2 regions of the Enterobacter sp. HK169 genome follow, and region 2 is predicted to be linked to the other one. Evidence: predicted binding sites of a transcription regulator. Region 2 holds the regulator's gene; the other holds the start of a gene.
The links. The regulator PurR, encoded in region 2, represses purine synthesis genes. The targets are predictions, from matches to a motif close to CANGCAAACGTTTGCNTG.
Positions count from the first base shown of each region.

Region 1: the regulator PurR is predicted to act here: its motif matches at 2,633-2,650, upstream of carA (glutamine-hydrolyzing carbamoyl-phosphate synthase small subunit).

Region 1 covers NZ_CP017087.1:3,649,031-3,658,126, reverse strand. Annotated here, with positions in the region: gene carB (carbamoyl-phosphate synthase large subunit) at 1-1,248, opposite strand, end outside; gene carA (glutamine-hydrolyzing carbamoyl-phosphate synthase small subunit) at 1,267-2,415, opposite strand; gene dapB (4-hydroxy-tetrahydrodipicolinate reductase) at 2,869-3,690, opposite strand; gene ispH (4-hydroxy-3-methylbut-2-enyl diphosphate reductase) at 3,896-4,846, opposite strand; gene fkpB (FKBP-type peptidyl-prolyl cis-trans isomerase) at 4,848-5,297, opposite strand; gene lspA (signal peptidase II) at 5,350-5,850, opposite strand; gene ileS (isoleucine--tRNA ligase) at 5,850-8,666, opposite strand; gene ribF (bifunctional riboflavin kinase/FAD synthetase) at 8,712-9,096, opposite strand, start outside.
Region 2 covers NZ_CP017087.1:303,451-312,546, forward strand. Annotated here, with positions in the region: gene cfa (cyclopropane fatty acyl phospholipid synthase) at 1-553, opposite strand, end outside; gene punC (purine nucleoside transporter PunC) at 852-2,051, opposite strand; gene punR (DNA-binding transcriptional activator PunR) at 2,166-3,077, shown strand; gene purR (HTH-type transcriptional repressor PurR) at 3,095-4,120, opposite strand; gene cydH (cytochrome bd-I oxidase subunit CydH) at 4,418-4,507, shown strand; gene EnteroDNA1_RS01595 (MFS transporter) at 4,672-5,838, shown strand; gene sodB (superoxide dismutase [Fe]) at 5,877-6,458, opposite strand; gene EnteroDNA1_RS01605 (C40 family peptidase) at 6,581-7,354, opposite strand; gene grxD (monothiol glutaredoxin 4) at 7,693-8,040, shown strand; gene rnt (ribonuclease T) at 8,118-8,777, opposite strand; gene gloA (lactoylglutathione lyase) at 8,873-9,096, opposite strand, start outside.

The DNA of each region.
Region 1 (9,096 bases), 1.2 Mb from region 2:
GTCCAGGCTCACTTTCGGGTCAAAGCCGGTCGCGCCCACTTCGAGGCCGCGCAGCGCTTTCTGCAGGGATTCCTGCTGCGTGCGGCCAATCGCCATCACTTCACCGACAGATTTCATCTGGGTGGTCAGACGGTCGTTCGCGCCCGCGAATTTCTCGAAGTTGAAGCGTGGAATTTTGGTCACAACGTAGTCGATGGACGGCTCGAAGGACGCAGGGGTGCGGCCACCGGTGATGTCGTTCATCAGCTCGTCGAGGGTGTAACCCACCGCCAGCTTCGCCGCCACTTTCGCAATCGGGAAGCCGGTCGCTTTAGAGGCCAGCGCGGAGGAACGGGACACGCGCGGGTTCATTTCGATAACAATCAGACGGCCTGTTTTCGGGTTCACCGAGAACTGCACGTTAGAACCGCCGGTTTCCACGCCGATTTCACGCAGTACCGCCATCGAGGCGTTACGCATGATTTGATACTCTTTGTCGGTCAGGGTCTGGGCTGGCGCAACGGTGATGGAGTCGCCGGTGTGGATACCCATCGCATCGAAGTTTTCGATGGAGCAGACGATGATGCAGTTGTCGTTTTTATCACGCACCACTTCCATCTCGTACTCTTTCCAGCCAATCAGCGATTCATCAATCAGCAGCTCTTTGGTTGGGGAGAGATCCAGACCGCGTTCGCAAATCTCTTCGAACTCTTCGCGGTTGTAGGCGATGCCGCCGCCGGTGCCGCCCATGGTGAACGATGGACGGATGATGCACGGATAGCCCACGTCAGCCGCGACGGCCAGCGCTTCTTCCATGTTGTGTGCGATACCGGAACGCGCGGTGTCGAGGCCGATTTTCTTCATCGCCACGTCGAAGCGGCGACGGTCTTCTGCTTTATCAATCGCGTCGGCGGTCGCACCAATCATGGTCACGCCGAACTCGGCCAGCACGCCCTGACGCTCCAGCTCCAGCGCACAGTTCAGCGCCGTCTGGCCGCCCATGGTTGGCAGCACCGCGTCCGGACGCTCTTTCTCGATGATTTTACGCACCACTTCCCAGTGAATCGGCTCGATGTAGGTTGCATCAGCCATTTCCGGGTCGGTCATGATGGTTGCCGGGTTAGAGTTCACCAGGATAACGCGGTAACCCTCTTCACGCAGGGCTTTACACGCCTGCGCGCCGGAGTAGTCGAATTCGCAGGCCTGGCCGATGACGATCGGGCCAGCGCCAAGGATCAGGATGCTTTTTATGTCTGTACGTTTTGGCATTGTCTTCTCGGCTCCTGATTATTTAGCGGTCTTACGGTATTGCTCGATAAGTTCGATGAAGTGATCGAACAGCGGCGCGGCGTCGTGTGGGCCCGGGCTGGCTTCCGGGTGACCCTGGAAGCTGAATGCTGGCTTATCGGTGCGATGAATCCCCTGCAGAGTGCCATCGAACAGCGACTTATGGGTCACGCGCAGGTTAGCCGGCATCGAGGCTTCATTGACGGCAAATCCGTGGTTCTGCGCGGTGATCATCACCGTGTTGTTATCGATGTCTTTCACCGGGTGGTTACCACCGTGGTGGCCGAACTTCATCTTAACGGTGTTCGCACCGCTCGCCAGCGCCAGCAGCTGATGGCCGAGGCAGATGCCGAATACCGGGATGTCGGTTTCCAGGAAGGACTTGATGGCGGCGATGGCGTAATCGCACGGCGCCGGGTCGCCAGGACCGTTGGACAGGAAAATACCGTCCGGATTCATCTTCAGCACGTCTTCGGCAGACGTTTGTGCTGGAACCACCGTCAGGCGGCAGCCGCGGTCAACCAGCATGCGCAGGATGTTGCGCTTGGCGCCGAAATCGTAGGCCACCACGTGGAACGGCAGCTCGCTCTCTTTTTTCGCTTCCGGCAGGTCGCCTTCCAGCGTCCAGCTACCCTGAGCCCAGCTGTAGGCTTCAGCGGTCGTCACTTCTTTCGCCAGGTCCATGCCGTTCAGGCCCGGGAAGGCTTTCGCTTTTTCCAGCGCCAGCGTCGCATCGAGGTTATCACCCGCGATAATGCAGCCGTTCTGTGCACCCTTCTCGCGCAGCAGACGCGTTAACTTACGGGTATCGATATCGGCAATCGCCACGATGTTATGGCGCTTCAGGTAAGAAGAGAGGTCTTCGGTATTGCGGAAGTTGCTGGCAATCAGCGGCAGGTCGCGGATGACCAGGCCTTGCGCATGTACCTGAGAAGATTCTTCGTCAGCCGCATTGGTGCCGACATTGCCGATATGAGGATAAGTAAGAGTAACGATTTGGCGAGAATAGGAAGGATCAGTGAGGATTTCTTGATAACCGGTCATTGAAGTATTGAAAACGACTTCCCCAACCGCCGAACCCGTTGCCCCTATGGCCCGACCGATAAACTGGGTTCCGTCTTCCAGAACCAATAGCGCTGACTTAATCAAAACACCCTCCAGAGAATATTCACTCACTTTATTTGCATATTAATTCATAGCATGTCATGGATCAATGCAAATGTGTTGCCAGCGGATTTTTGGCAAACGGCGGCATTCTGGGGATTTGGTGGGTAAAAGTCAACTTAAAACGGATATTTTGTTTACTCTTTTGCAAGTCTGGCGAGTGGAATGCGGCTTAAGCGACAAAAAGATCAGGTAAATCACTGCGGAAAACGCTTGCGCGCCTGGTTTAATGAAAAATGAGATGGTGCAGCACTATAAAGTAGACCAGATGGTCAAAATTTACATTTCAGTAACGTTAAAACGCCACAAGAGATAGATATTTAGAGACTTAAACAAAAATACGCTATAAAACAGATAAAATAAAAGGGCAATAAAATTTTGCCCTATGCAATCAAACAATTACGACTGCAATAACCACATCACGATGGGTAATAATGCTTACAAATTGTTGAGATCGAGCACATCCCGCATATCAAAAAGGCCATCTTTCTTGTTTTTAAGCCACAAAGCGGAACGTACGGCGCCGTTGGCGAACGTCATTCGACTGGAGGCTTTATGCGTAATTTCGACACGTTCGCCAATATCGGCGAACATCGCCGTGTGTTCGCCGACGATGTCACCCGCTCGCACGGTTGCGAAGCCAATGGTGCCAGGAACGCGTTCGCCGGTGTAACCTTCACGGGTATAGACCGCGCAGTCTTTTAAATCTTTATCAAGTGCATGAGCAATCGCTTCGCCCATCGCCAGCGCCGTACCCGATGGCGCATCAACTTTGTAACGGTGGTGAGCTTCTACGATCTCGATATCGGTATAGTTGCCCATCACCTTCGCGGCCTTCTCCAGCAGCTTCAGCATGACGTTAACGCCCACGCTGAAGTTTGCCGCGAAGACAATCGCAATCTCATTTGATGCATCCTGGATAGCCTGCTTGCCCGCATCGTCAAAACCGGTGGTGCCGATCACCATCCCCTTGCCGTGCTGACGACAAAACGCCAGATGCGTGAGCGTCCCTTCCGGGCGGGTAAAATCGATGAATACATCGAAGTCCTCTTTTACCGCCTCCAGGCTGCTTTGCACGGTAACGCCCGTGTGGCCTGCGCCCGCCAGCTCACCGGCATCGGTTCCCAGAAGCGACGAACCTTCACGCTCCAGTGCCGCGCCAAGCGCGACGCCATCCATCTGAAGTGCCGCCTGAATAAGCTGACGGCCCATACGTCCACCCGCGCCCGCAATGGCGACACGGATCTGTGCATCATGCATAGTTATTCTCTTACGTTAAAATGATGTAAACCGTTTTCAGATTAACCAGCCTTGAGAAGCACTGCCAACTGAAAACACCGATAATTAGAATTTAACGTGAAACCGACTTAAATATCAGTAAAAGACATGATTTTGTCGTCACGATAAAGTAACGGGTAAAAAAAAGGCCAGCACAGGAGGTGCTGGCCTTTCATCAGAAAAAGGTCTATTCGACTTCGCGGGCGTCGATGCGCAGTTCTTTCGGGACTTCAAAAACGATGTTTTCTTCACGTCCTTCCAGCGGCACCGCTTCGCCACCGCCCAGTTCCTGCAGACGAGAAATGACGTTCTGTACCAGAATATCTGGCGCAGACGCCCCGGCCGTCACGCCGACACAGCCCGCGTGCTTAACCCACGCCTCCTGAATATCCGACGCATCATCAATCAGGAAAGCCGCTTTCCCCATGCGTTGCGCCAGTTCGGCCAGACGGTTTGAGTTAGACGAGTTTTTGGAGCCGACTACCAGCACCACATCCGCCTTTTCAGCCAGTGCGCGCACCGCTTCCTGACGGTTAGTGGTCGCGTAGCAGATATCATCCTTACGCGGGCCAACGATTTTCGGGAAGCGCTGACGCAGCGCGTCAATCACGTCTGAAGTATCGTCTACGGAGAGCGTCGTCTGGGTCATAAACGACAGACGGGCTTCATTTTTCACGTTCAGCGTAAAGACATCTTCAGGCGACTCAACCAGATACATGCCCCCTTCCGGGTTACTGTACTGGCCCATGGTGCCTTCGACTTCCGGATGACCGGCATGGCCAATCAGAATCGACTCTTCACCACGACGGCTGGCGCGAGCCACTTCCATATGCACTTTTGTCACCAGCGGACAGGTGGCATCGAATACGGTCAGATCGCGGCTTTTCGCTTCGTTACGTACCGCCTGAGAGACGCCGTGCGCGGAGAAGATCAGGATCGCACCGTCCGGCACTTCGCTGATCTGCTCAATGAAGATGGCGCCGCGCTCGCGCAGGCTGTCGACCACGTAGCGGTTGTGCACCACTTCGTGACGTACATAAATCGGCGCGCCGTAAATCTCCAGCGCGTTTTCAACAATGCTGATAGCGCGGTCTACACCGGCGCAGAAGCCGCGCGGGTTAGCCAACAGGATCTGCATTTCAGGCCTCCAGTGCAGGATCGATTTCCAGCACTTCAACATCAAAATGAACGGTACGCCCGGCAAGCGGATGGTTGAAGTCAACGGTAATAGAGTCGCCGTTGATCTCGCGGATCACGCCAGGCATTTCGCTGCCGTCCATAGCGGTAAAGAGCATAATCGCTCCGATCTCCGGTTCACCCGCGTCCATAAACTCGCGGCGCGAGAAATACTGGATCAGGTCCGGACTCGGCACGCCAAACGCGGCATCCGGCTCCAGCGAAAAGGCTTTTTTCTCACCCTCTTTCAGGCCCAGAAGCTGCTGCTCAAGACCTTCAGACAGGGAGGTATCGCCAAGACGAAACAGGGCCGGTTTGCCGTTATTGCGGGTGGATTCGGCCGTGGAGCCGTCATCCAGCTTCAGCGTGAAGTGAACGAGAACCGCGCTGTTGCTCTGTACGGATTTAGACATGCAAATTGCTCGCTTGTTTTGCCCGGTAGCATTACGCCACCGGGCGAGTGTGTTACGCCTGCTCTTTCGCGGCCGGTTTAGGCAAGAAGCCTTCCAGCACGATTAACGCCGCGCCGATACAAATTGCCGTATCGGCAAGGTTAAAGGTCGCGAAGTGCCAGTCGCCGACGTAGAAGTCGATCATATCAACCACAAAGCCGTGCCACAGGCGGTCAAACAGGTTGCCCAGCGCGCCGCCAATGATCAGCGCGTAGGCAATGTTATTCAGCTTTTGCGTGGCCTTCGAGCGGTACATCAGCACCGCGAGGATCACGCAAATACCGAGAGCGATACCCGCAAAGAACCAGCGCTGCCAGCCACCGCTGTCGGCAAGGAAACTAAACGCTGCGCCGTAGTTACGCGCGTAGTGCAGGTTAAGCGACGGGAACAGCGGAACCGTCTCCCCCAGAGCAAAATTCTGGAGGATCAGGAACTTGCTGCCCAGATCGATAATCAGCACCACCACAACCAGCCACAGCCAGCGCAGTCCTGTTGAACAGAGAGTTTTACTCATCAGGCAAACTTACGTTTTTCGCCGTCACCGGCGACGTTGCTTACACAGCGTCCGCAGATGTCTGCGTGTTCCGCCACCTGGCCAACATCAGTGGTGTAATGCCAGCAACGCGGGCATTTCTCACCGTCGGCTTTGCTCAGCGCGACTTTCAGTCCTTTGAGCAGCTCGCTCTGCTGAGCATCAGCAGAAGCATCGGCATAATCCGCAACTTTCGCACCGGAGGTCAACAGGACAAATCGTAATTCATCGCCCAGCGCCGTCAGCTTCGCCGCCAGCTCCGGTTCGGCATACAGCGTAACTGCCGCTTCCAGAGAGCCGCCGACTTTCTTGTCCGCGCGCGCCTGCTCGATAACCTTGTTCACTTCGCCACGCACTTTCAGCAGCTCGTCCCAGAAGGCATCGTTCATCGCTTCGGTGCTGGAGAGATCGAACAGACCTTCGTACCACTCGCCCGTGAACACATACTTCTCACGGTCGCCCGGCAGGTAGCCCCAGATTTCATCCGCGGTGAAGGACATGATCGGCGCCATCCAGCGCACCAGCGCTTCTGCGATGTGGAACAGCGCGGTCTGGCAGCTACGACGCGCCACGCTGTCCGCTTTCGCGGTGTACTGGCGGTCTTTGATGATGTCGAGGTAGAACGAGCCCATCTCGATCGAGCAGAAGCGCATCAGGCGCTGCACCACTTCGTGGAAGTCGTAAGACTCATAGGCTTTCAGAATATCTTCCTGCGCCGCTTTCGCGCAGCCTACCGCCCAGCGGTCCAGCACCACCATCTCTTCCGGTTTCACCATGTCTTTTGCCGGATCGAACCCGTTCAGGTTCGCCAGCAGGAAGCGCGCGGTGTTACGGATACGACGATAGCTGTCGGCAGCACGCTTCAGGATCTCGTCAGACACCGCCATTTCGCCGGTGTAATCGGTAGAGGCTACCCACAGACGCAGAATGTCTGCGCCCAGCTTGTTCATCACATCCTGCGGAGAAACGGTGTTACCGATAGATTTGGACATCTTACGGCCCTGACCATCCACGGTGAAACCGTGAGTCAGTACCTGACGGTAAGGCGCTTTCCCCTTCATGGCGGTGGAGATCATCAGAGATGACATGAACCAGCCGCGGTGTTGGTCAGACCCTTCCAGATACATATCGGCAGCGTGACCGGCAAATTCCGGACGCACGTCAACCACGGAGGAGTGGGTAGACCCGGAGTCGAACCACACGTCCAGGGTATCCGGCACTTTCTCGTAGTTGTCTGCGTCAGTGCCCAGGATGTCGCGGGAGTCGAGATCCCACCACGCCTGAATACCGTCAACTTCGACGCGCTTCGCCACTTCTTCCATCAGTTCCAGAGTGTTCGGGTGCAGCTCCTGCGTCTCTTTATGCACGAACAGAGACATCGGCACGCCCCAGGTACGCTGACGGGAGATACACCAGTCAGGACGATTAGCCACCATGGATTCGATACGCGCCTGGCCCCAGTCAGGGATCCACTGCACGCCTTTGATCTCTTTCAGAGACTGCTCGCGCAGGCCTTTCTGATCCATGCTGACGAACCATTGCGGGGTCGCACGGAAGATGATCGGGGTTTTGTGACGCCAGCAGCACGGATAGCTGTGCTGCATTTTTTCAACGTGCAGCAGCGCGCCGCTGGTGCGCAGCATGTCGACGATGATGTCGTTCGCTTTGAAGACGTTGATACCGTCCAGCGCCGGATAGGTGCCTGGCAGGTAAGATCCGTCCGGGCCAACCGGGTTAGCGATTTCCAGACCGTACTTCAGGCTGATGTTGTAGTCGTCAGGACCATGGCCACCGGCGGTATGCACCGCACCGGTACCCGCTTCCAGCGTCACGTGGTCGCCCAGAATCGCCGGAACGTCGAAGTCCAGGAACGGGTGCTTGAAGCGCATCAGCTCCAGCGCGTCGCCTTTCACGGTGCCCAGCACGGTGTAGTCGGTGATATGGGCGCGCTTCAGCACGCTCTCAACCAGATCTTTCGCCAGGATAACCGCCTGACCGTCAATCTGAACCAGCGCGTATTCGAACTCACCGGACAGGGAGATTGCACGGTTCGCTGGCAGGGTCCACGGGGTGGTGGTCCAGATCACCAGAGAGATCGGGCCGTTTACCGAGGAGACGCCAAATTTAGCCTTCACCGCATCCTGATCGACAGCGTTGAACGCCACGTCGATAGACGGAGAGGTTTTGTCGTAATACTCAACTTCCGCTTCTGCCAGCGCAGAGCGGCAGTCCACGCACCAGTGCACCGGCTTAGCGCCTTTGTGCAGGTGGCCGTTACCGATGATTTTACCCAGCGCACGGATGATGTTGGCTTCAGTTTTGAAATCCATGGTCAGGTACGGGTGCGACCAGTCGCCCAGCACGCCCAGACGGATGAAGTCAGCGCGCTGACCGTCAACCTGCGTGGCTGCGTATTCGCGGCACTTCGCACGGAACTCGGCGGCGGTGAACTTCTCACCCGGTTTGCCAAACTCTTGCTCCACTTTCAGCTCGATTGGCAGACCGTGGCAGTCCCAGCCCGGAACGTAAGGCGAGTCATATCCCGTGAGGCCTTTGGACTTCACGATAATGTCTTTCAGAATCTTGTTAACCGAGTGACCAATATGAATGCTGCCATTCGCATATGGAGGGCCATCATGCAGAATGAAGGTTTTTTTGCCTTTTTTGGCTGCACGAATGATGCCGTACAGGTCATCATCGGTCCAACGCGCCAGCATTCCCGGTTCGCGCTTGGCGAGATCGCCGCGCATCGGGAACCCTGTTTCCGGCAAATTCAGGGTTGATTTATAGTCACTCATCAGATTCTCGGTTCCGTATTTATCACGTAGGCAGTTAAGCCGGGTTCAAAGCCCAAAAAACTCGCGGGCCGTCAATTCATCTCGCGCAATTTGCGCTTTTAGTTCATCCAGCGAACCAAATCGCTGCTCGTTGCGTATTTTTTTACGCAGTATCACATCTATATGGCGACCATAGAGGTCCATTACAACGTCCAGCAGGTGCACTTCTAACTGTTGACGCACACCGGCGACGGTCGGACGCGTGCCAATGTTGGCGACGCCGTAGAACGGCTTATCGCCCAGTCCTGCCACTTCCACCGCATACACCCCTTTAACCGGGGAAACCTGACGACGCAGCGGTATATTCGCCGTCGGGAAGCCTATCGTGCGGCCCAGCGCATCGCCATGGACCACGCGGCCAGAGATGGTGAACGGATGCCCCAGCAGGGTT
Region 2 (9,096 bases):
TAAAATACGCCAGCCCGCCCCAGCCGCAGCCGATATCCAGCACGCGCATTCCGGGCTGGAGCTGCAGCTTCTCGCTAATCAGACGCAGCTTGGCCTGCTGGGCCTCTTCAAGCGTCGACGCCTCTTTCCAGTAGGCGCAGGAGTACTGCATGAAAGGGTCCAGCATACGGCTGAACAGGTCGTTGCCAAGATCGTAGTGTTCTTTACCAACGATCCACGCGCGTTTTTTACTTTGCAGATTGAACAGTCGGGCAGAGGCGACGCGCAGGGTGTCTTTCAGATTGCGAGGGAGTTGATTTTCAAGACCGGCACGCAGCACGCTGGCGAAAAAGGTATCCAGACGTTCGCACTCCCACCAGCCGTCCATGTAGCTTTCTCCCAGGCCTAACGATCCCTCTCGCAGCACGCGTTTAAAAAAGTCGGGATGTTTAACCTGAGGATCGGATGGCGATGATCCATTGATAGTGATGCCTGCTCGACCTAACAGTTCACTGACGATCCGGGACCAGTTATCGTCCGGAACGCTGACTTCTTCTATACACGATGAACTCATAGCTTCTCCATCACCCTACTGTGATCAGAACCTTAAAACAGCGTAGACGCTTTTTTTGGTTTGTGAGAAATCTCACGGTAAATACCGCGAGGCTAATATCCGACGTAGAACAGAGGAAGGGAGATAACCCTTGCCGAAATGCCTTCCATGGTAAAACGGGAGCACTCCGGCTCCCGTTAACACTTAATATTTATCGTATTTAATCGAACCAAATTTAGTATAGGCCTCAAAATTTGGTGATTCAATAGAAAATTCTTAGCAACCTAATCACTGAAAATTAACATGATTTCTGGCGCAATCAGGCATGTGACGTTTCAACCTGAGCACTCTTTTCCTGCTCACGCTGCGCGGAGGCCTGCATGCGATAGCCCAACACCGCCATCGCAACGGTCACCAGCATCACGCTGGTAGTGGTCAGGAGCGGCGTGGCAATCAGCGCGGAGACCACCAGGCTTGCCAGGAAGCACAGCCCCAGCTGCAGGGTGTTCTGCAGCGCGGCGGCGCGGCCTGTTGCCTGCGGGAAGGGACGCAGCGCCTGCGCTACAACGATAGGGTAAATCGCCCCGTTCGCAACGGCCATCACGCAGAATGGGATCAAAATTTCGGCCAGACCGGCGCCAGGAATAAAGCCAACGGCCCAGGTCCCGATGACGCTCAGCGCATACAGCACCAGCAGCCACGGCAGCATCTGCTGACCTTCCCACTTTTGCAGCGCCGCGCGACAGCCGTACCCGCCCACCAGGAATGCGATGGTCTGCGGAACATAGCTCAGGCCGATGGCTGCCGGGCTGTAGCCCATATCGTGCAGAATGAACGGCGAGCCGGTGAGCCACGCGAAGAAGCTTGCCGAGCAGGCGGCATAGATCAGGACATTCCCGCGATACGCTTTGGCGCTGAGCAGGGAAGTGAAGGTAATCGGCTTCGCGTCTGCATGCGCTTCTTTTTTATGCGCGGGCTTAAGGGCGAACGCCGGCAGCATCAGGACCAGGGTAATGGCAAACAGCGTGGCGAAAATGGCCTGCCAGTCGAAATGAGCGAGGATCCAGCTGCCCAGCAGTGGGGCGAGGGCAGGTGAGAGACCTACCAGCGGCATAATGGTGGCGAAAATACGGTTTGTGCGGTTAGCCGGATAGTAGTCGGTGACCAGCGCCTGCCAGGTCACGGCCGCGGCACAGACGCCCACGGCCTGAATAAAACGCAGCACCAGCAGCCAGCTGGCATCGCGTACCCATAGCATCCCCAGGCAGCCCACGGCAAAAATGGCCAGGCCCAGCAACAGCACCGGCTTACGACCAAAGCGATCCGAGAGCGGTCCCCAGAGCAGCTGTGCGAAGGCAAAGCCGGCGAGGAATAAGCTCAGGCTGGCGCTGATGGCGGCAGCCGGCGTTTGTAAATCTTCCTGCATGGCGGCAAACGCCGGCAGGTACATATCGGTGGCCAAAAAGCCCAGCACGCTTAAGCCGCCGAGCCAGACTAAAAAACCGTTCCTGGGTTGCATTATTTTATTCTCCTGAGGAGGCAGGTATACATTGGCGCTGAGTGTAGGGAGTGCAAAGCTGCTTGTGAAACGCTAATATTTGGCTGGTGCATTCAAAAAATTTGCAGGCAGAAAATGTGGTCAGATTATTCTCTTGAAGTGGTCGATGCTGTTGCGCGTAACGGCAGCTTCAGCGGTGCGGCGCAGGAGCTGCACCGCGTCCCTTCGGCAATAAGCTACACGGTGCGCCAGCTGGAGGAGTGGCTGGCGGTTCCGCTGTTTGAACGGCGGCATCGTGATGTGGAATTAACGCCCGCAGGCGCGTGGTTTTTGAAGGAAGGGCGTTCTGTTATCAAAAAAATGCAGATCACCCGCGAACAGTGTCAGCAGATCGCTAACGGCTGGCGGGGACATCTTTCCATCGCGGTGGATAACATCGTTAAGCCGGAACGCACCCGGCAGATGATCGTCGATTTCTACCGTCATTTCTCTGACGTCGAGCTGCGGGTCTCGCAGGAGGTGTTTAACGGCGTCTGGGATGCACTGGCGGACGGCAGGGCAGAGATGGCGATTGGGGCTACGCAGGCGATCCCGGTCGGGGGACGTTACGCTTTTCGCGACATGGGGATGCTGAGCTGGAAATGCGTGGTGGCAAGCGATCATCCGCTGGCGTCGATGGAAGGGCCGCTCAGCGATGACACGCTGCGCAACTGGCCGTCGCTGGTGCTGGAGGATACGTCCCGTTCATTGCCCAAGCGTATCACCTGGCTTCTGGACAACCAGCGGCGGGTGGTGGCCCCTGACTGGGAATCGTCGGCGACGTGCCTCAGCGCCGGGCTGTGCGTCGCGATGGTGCCCGTTCATTTCGCGCGTCCGCGCATCGATACCGGAGAGTGGGTTGAGCTGACGCTGGAGAATCCGTTCCCGGATGCGGCCTGCTGCCTCACCTGGCAGCAAAATGACGTCTCGCCTGCGATGGCCTGGCTGCTGGATTATCTGGGAGACAGCGAAACGCTGAACCGGGAATGGTTACGGGAGCCAGCATAGCTGGCCCCGTAAAGCGATTAACGACGGTAGTCGCGGAACGGACCGTCCGCAACGGAACGGCGTTCGATAAGACGCGGGTGAACTTCAATAGACTGCGACTCTTCGCGCTTGTTGACGATCCTGTCCATCAGCATATTGAAGGCCGTTTCGCCCAGCGAATCTTTCGGCTGGTGAATGGTGGTCAGCGCCGGGGTGAAGAAACGCGCGTTACGCACGTTGTCATAGCCGATCACGGATATATCCTGCGGTACGCGCAGGCCCAGCTCGTCGGCAGCGCAGAGCGCGCCCATGGCCATGATGTCGCCCCCGCAGAACACGGCGGTCGGACGGTGCGGCTGGGAGACGATCTGCTGCATCGCGCGGTAGCCCGATTCCGGCTCAAAGTCGCCCTGCACAATCCAGTTTTCCGGCACGTTGATCAACGCTTCTTCCATCGCTTTCATAAAACCGGCCAGACGGCCCGCGCCGGTGTTGCGCTCCAGCGGACCGGGGATCACGCCAATCTCGCGGTGGCCGCGTTCGATCAGATAACGACCGGCCATATAGCCGCCTTCAAAGGCGTTATCGATAACGGAATCGGTAAAGTCTGCGCGCGCTTCGCCCCAGTCCATCACCACCATCGGAATATGGCGATACTCTTCCAGCATCGACAGCACGGATTCCGGGTACTCGGAACACATCACCAGCAGGCCATCAACGCGCTTTTGCGCCATCATCGACAGGTAGGCACGCTGTTTTTCAATGCTGTTCCACGCGTTGCCCAGAATCAGGGTATAGCCTTTCTGGAAGCAGTTCTTTTCGACCGCTTCAATGATCTCGGCAAAATAGGCCGCTTCACTGCTGGTCGCCAGCAATCCAATGGACTTGGTGTGATTAACCTTGAGGCTACGCGCAACCGCACTTGGCGAATAGTGCAGCTCTTTGATCGCTGCCCAGACGGCGTTGCGCGTCTCTTCCGCCACAAAGCGGGTTTTGTTAATTACATGTGATACGGTTGTAGTGGAAACGTTTGCGCGTTTTGCTACGTCTTTAATTGTTGCCATTAAATGTCACTCCAGACCATATCCTAAGCTCCTGAAAAACTTGAAGGTAAACGTTTGCCTTCTCTCACCCTTATCTCGCAATCTTGAATTGCGGCACGCCGGGAAAACGACACGGGACGTCAGGAGGGGGTCAATGGCCGGTACGCTAATAAATTTAGCGTGGAATTTTGTCCTATCTTGATGAAAAGGGGAAGAGGTAAAGTGGTTATCAGTATAAATCCAGGAAGATTTTTGACGTAATCTGTGCAAAAATGAGCAAGCTCACTTTTCGTGTGGGGATTAAAAGGAGAAAAATTGATGAGTTCCGATCTTAAGTTTTCGCTGTTCACCACCATTGTTGTGCTGGCTCTGATTGTTGCGGCCGGTCTGACGGCTGCGCTGCACTGATTTTACGCGGAGGGAGAGCCTTCTCCCTCCCAACTCCCCGGATTGTTACTTCTCTGGCAAAAATCTTTTGCCATTTTGTTAACTTCTCATTTTTTGTGATTGATGTCATGCTTTCTGCTTCTTTGTTCTGTGTCACCACATGACACGGCATCCGGAGTTGACGCATGAAAATCAATTTTCCCCTGCTGGCCCTGGCGATTGGCGCTTTTGGGATTGGCACCACTGAATTCTCCCCGATGGGGTTACTGCCTGTTATTGCCCGGGGCGTAGATGTCTCTATCCCTGCGGCAGGGATGTTAATCAGCGCCTACGCTATCGGCGTGATGGTCGGGGCGCCGCTGATGACGCTTCTTCTTTCACACCGCGCGCGCCGCAATGCGCTGATTTTCCTGATGGCGATTTTCACCCTGGGCAACGTGCTTTCGGCCATTTCGCCGGACTACACCACATTGATGCTGTCGCGCATTCTGACCAGCCTTAACCACGGCGCGTTCTTTGGGCTGGGATCGGTTGTGGCTGCCAGCGTGGTGCCAAAACACAAGCAGGCGAGCGCCGTGGCAACCATGTTTATGGGGCTGACGATTGCCAATATCGGCGGGGTGCCTGCGGCAACCTGGCTGGGAGAAGCGATCGGCTGGCGTATGTCTTTCCTGGCGACGGCCGGGCTGGGCGTGATTGCGATGGTGGCGCTGTTCTTCTCCCTGCCGAAAGGCAATGCCGGAGAACGTCCGGAAGTGCGTAAAGAGCTGGCGGTGCTGATGCGCCCGCAGGTGCTCTCCGCGTTGCTCACCACCGTGCTGGGGGCAGGGGCGATGTTTACCCTCTACACCTATATTTCACCGGTACTGCACGATATCACCCACGCAACGCCTCTCTTCGTTACCGCGATGCTGGTGCTGATTGGCGTGGGCTTCTCGATCGGCAACTATCTGGGCGGGAAATTTGCCGACCGTTCCGTGAGCGGGACGCTGAAGGGCTTCTTAACCCTGCTGATCGTCATCATGGTTGCCATTCCGTGGCTGGCGCGTAATGAGTTCGGGGCCGCGATTGCGATGGTCGTCTGGGGAGCCGCCACTTTCGCCGTGGTGCCGCCGCTGCAGATGCGCGTGATGCGTGTGGCGCACGAGGCGCCGGGACTTTCATCTTCCGTGAATATCGGTGCGTTTAACCTGGGTAATGCCCTGGGCGCGGCGGCCGGTGGGGCCGTGATTTCAGGCGGTCTGGGGTACAGCTTTGTGCCGGTGATGGGGGCGATTATTGCCGCGCTCGGCCTGCTGCTGGTGATAATGTCGGGTCGTAAACAGCCTGAAGCAGCCTGCGCTGCGGAATAAACCAAAAACGCAGAAGGGCGTACCCTTCTGCGTGTCTCTTACGCGGCGAAGTTCTTCGCGACAAAGTCCCAGTTAACCAGTGCCCAGAAGTGCTCCAGGTAGTTCGGGCGCGCGTTGCGGTAATCAATGTAGTAAGCGTGTTCCCACACGTCCACGGTCATCAGCGGCTTAGCGCTGGTGGTCAGCGGGGTGCCCGCGTTTGAAGTGGACACGATAGCCAGTTTGCCATCCGCCTCTTTAACCAGCCACGTCCAGCCAGAACCGAAGTTCTTGATGGCTGCATCGGTAAATTTCGCTTTGAAATCCGCGAAGCTGCCAAATGCGGCGTTGATAGCGGTAGCCAGTTCACCGACAGGTTCACCGCCGGCATTTGGTGCCAGGCAGTGCCAGTAGAAGGTGTGGTTCCACACCTGAGCCGCGTTGTTAAAGACGCCACCCTCTGAGCTGCGGACGATCTCTTCCAGCGTTTTGCCTTCAAAATCGGTGCCCTTGATCAGATTGTTCAGGTTGGTGACGTACGTCTGGTGATGCTTGCCGTAATGATATTCCAGGGTTTCCGCCGAAATGTGCGGTGCCAGGGCGTCTTTTGCATACGGTAGTGCAGGTAATTCGAACGACATTGCTTCTCTCCTTATTGTATTTTGCGTTGCCAATAACCACACAGACAACAAGGACAGGATAGCAAATTGAAAGGGTATGCAAAAGAGGAACTTACCCCGCCACGGATGTGGCAGGGCAGGGGTTAACGAATGGTTTTCGGCGTCATCACGCGACGTGCGCCGACGTAGTGGCGTAGCCAGTAGTCTTCACTGAGAGAGGTGATCTGAATATCCTGGCCGCTACGTGGAGACTGGATGAATTTCCCGTTGCCGACATAGACGCCGACGTGGTCAGCCGTGCCGCGACCCTGAGTGCGGAAGAACACCAGATCGCCGTTTTCCAGCTCACCGCGGTCAACCGGAGAGGCATCGCGCAGGTGGTACATCTCATTGGCGGTACGCGGAATGCGGAATTTGACCAGATCTTTATAGGCGTAATAGACGAGGCCGCTGCAGTCAAACCCGGTACGCGGCGAACTGCCACCCCAGTGATAAGGTTTGCCAATCTGCCCCATCAGTTTATTCATCGCGGTTTTTTGCGCTTTCTGTACACGCACTTTATGCACTTCCGCTATTTTCGTGACCTTCGTGCATTTCGCCTTGTGGCCTTTACGCGTGATGCATTTTTCAGTAACGAGGTTAGCGGCGGTTTGCGAAGCTTTACTTTTAGCGGAGTGGGCAGTGCGGGAAGGTTTTGTTTTCGTCTTGCTGGAAGCGGTCTGTTTCGTCTGAGCCGGTGTTTTTTTCTTGTCGTTCTTAGCGGTGGTTTTTTTCTTACGTTCTGTGGCTTTCACCAGATGGTTTTTTTGTACAGCAGAATGCCGCGCCTGCTGAGAGGCGTTTGCCACTGGCGTGAAAGTGAGTGAAGTAAACAGTAAAGCACAGAGCGTGATCGAGATTTTATTTATCCGCGCCACTGGGCAGTCCCCTGATAAATGCAGGTCATCAATAATACCCGCGTGTGATTTACAAAGCCCGTCGATTCTAATCTATAAAAACCCAGAAAGTTAATAGCATTTTTCAATCTACAATCGTGTTTCGTTAGCAAGTGCAAAAAAATTCATCGTTCTGTCGCACATTTGCCCACTCCCTAAGCAAAACCCTGACCGCCGCAGGGGTAAACACCATTTGCAATGCAACTTTTCGTGACTCGGGGTAGAATGTATAAACGTGACAAAAATGTTATTTTCCGATGCCAGTCTGACCCGCTACAATGTCAGACGAATGCCGTAACAGAAGTTAAAGGAAGCAAGACATGAGCACCACTATTGAAAAAATCCAGCGCCAGATCGCTGAAAACCCGATTCTGCTGTATATGAAAGGTTCTCCGAAGCTGCCAAGCTGCGGCTTCTCCGCACAAGCGGTTCAGGCGCTGTCAGCCTGTGGTGAGCGTTTTGCTTACGTTGATATCCTGCAGAACCCGGACATCCGCGCAGAGCTGCCTAAGTACGCTAACTGGCCGACTTTCCCACAGCTGTGGGTTGACGGTGAACTGGTTGGCGGCTGCGATATCCTGATTGAAATGTATCAGCGCGGCGAACTGCAGCAGCTGATCAAAGAGACGGCGGCGAAGTACAAAACCGAAGAGCCGGACGCAGAGTAATTTTCTGCGCAAATAAAAAAGCGACCCGCTTAGTGTGGTCGCTTTTTTTTTGCCGGGTGGCGCTGCGCTTACCCGGCCTACGATTGAGGATCGGCCTCATCATCCATCGGCAGCGGCCAGCCGCCCAGACGCTTCCAGCGGTTGACGATCTCACAGAACAGCTCTGCGGTGCGCTCCGTGTCGTATAAAGCGGAATGTGCCTGCGTGCCGTCAAAAGGTATACCCGCCGTGATGCAGGCTTTTGATAACACCGTTTGTCCCAGGGCCAGGCCGCTCAGTGCGGCGGTGTCGAAGGTCACAAAAGGATGGAAGGGGTTGCGCTTGAGCGCGGCGCGCTCCGCGGCGGCCATGGTAAAGCTGTGATCGAAGGTGGCGTTATGGGCCACCATGATGGCGCGGCTGCAGTTACTCTCTTTCATGCCTTTACGCACCATTTTAAAAATGGCGTGCAGCGCATCATATTCACTGACTGCGCCACGCAGCGGGTTATGCGGATCGATACCGTTAAACGCCAGCGCTTCCGGCTGTAAGTTTGCCCCTTCGAAAGGTTCAACGTGGAAATGCAGCGTGGTGTCCGGTGTAAGCCAGCCCTGTTCATCCATCTTCAGCGTGATGGCGGCAATTTCGAGCAGCGCATCGGTTTTAGCGTTAAATCCGGCTGTTTCTACATCAATGACAACGGGATAAAAACCACGAAAACGGTCGCACAGACCGCTAAATTGAGCGTTATCGGACATCAGGGTCTCTTACAAGGGGAAAAAGCAGAGCGCATTATGGCAAATTTTGCAGGGTGATGCAGTAAAACTACGGGCGCATGTTGCGCCCTGAGGGATCAGTTGCCCAGACCGCGACCCGCGTCTTTGGCTTCAATCAGTTCGATTTTGTAACCGTCGGGATCTTCCACGAACGCAATCACGGTGGTGCCACCTTTTACCGGGCCCGCTTCGCGCGTAACGTTACCGCCGTTGCTGCGAATGCGCTCACACGCTTCGGCCGCGTTGTCCACTTCCAGCGCGATGTGGCCGTAGGCGGTGCCCAGCTCATAGCTGTCTACGC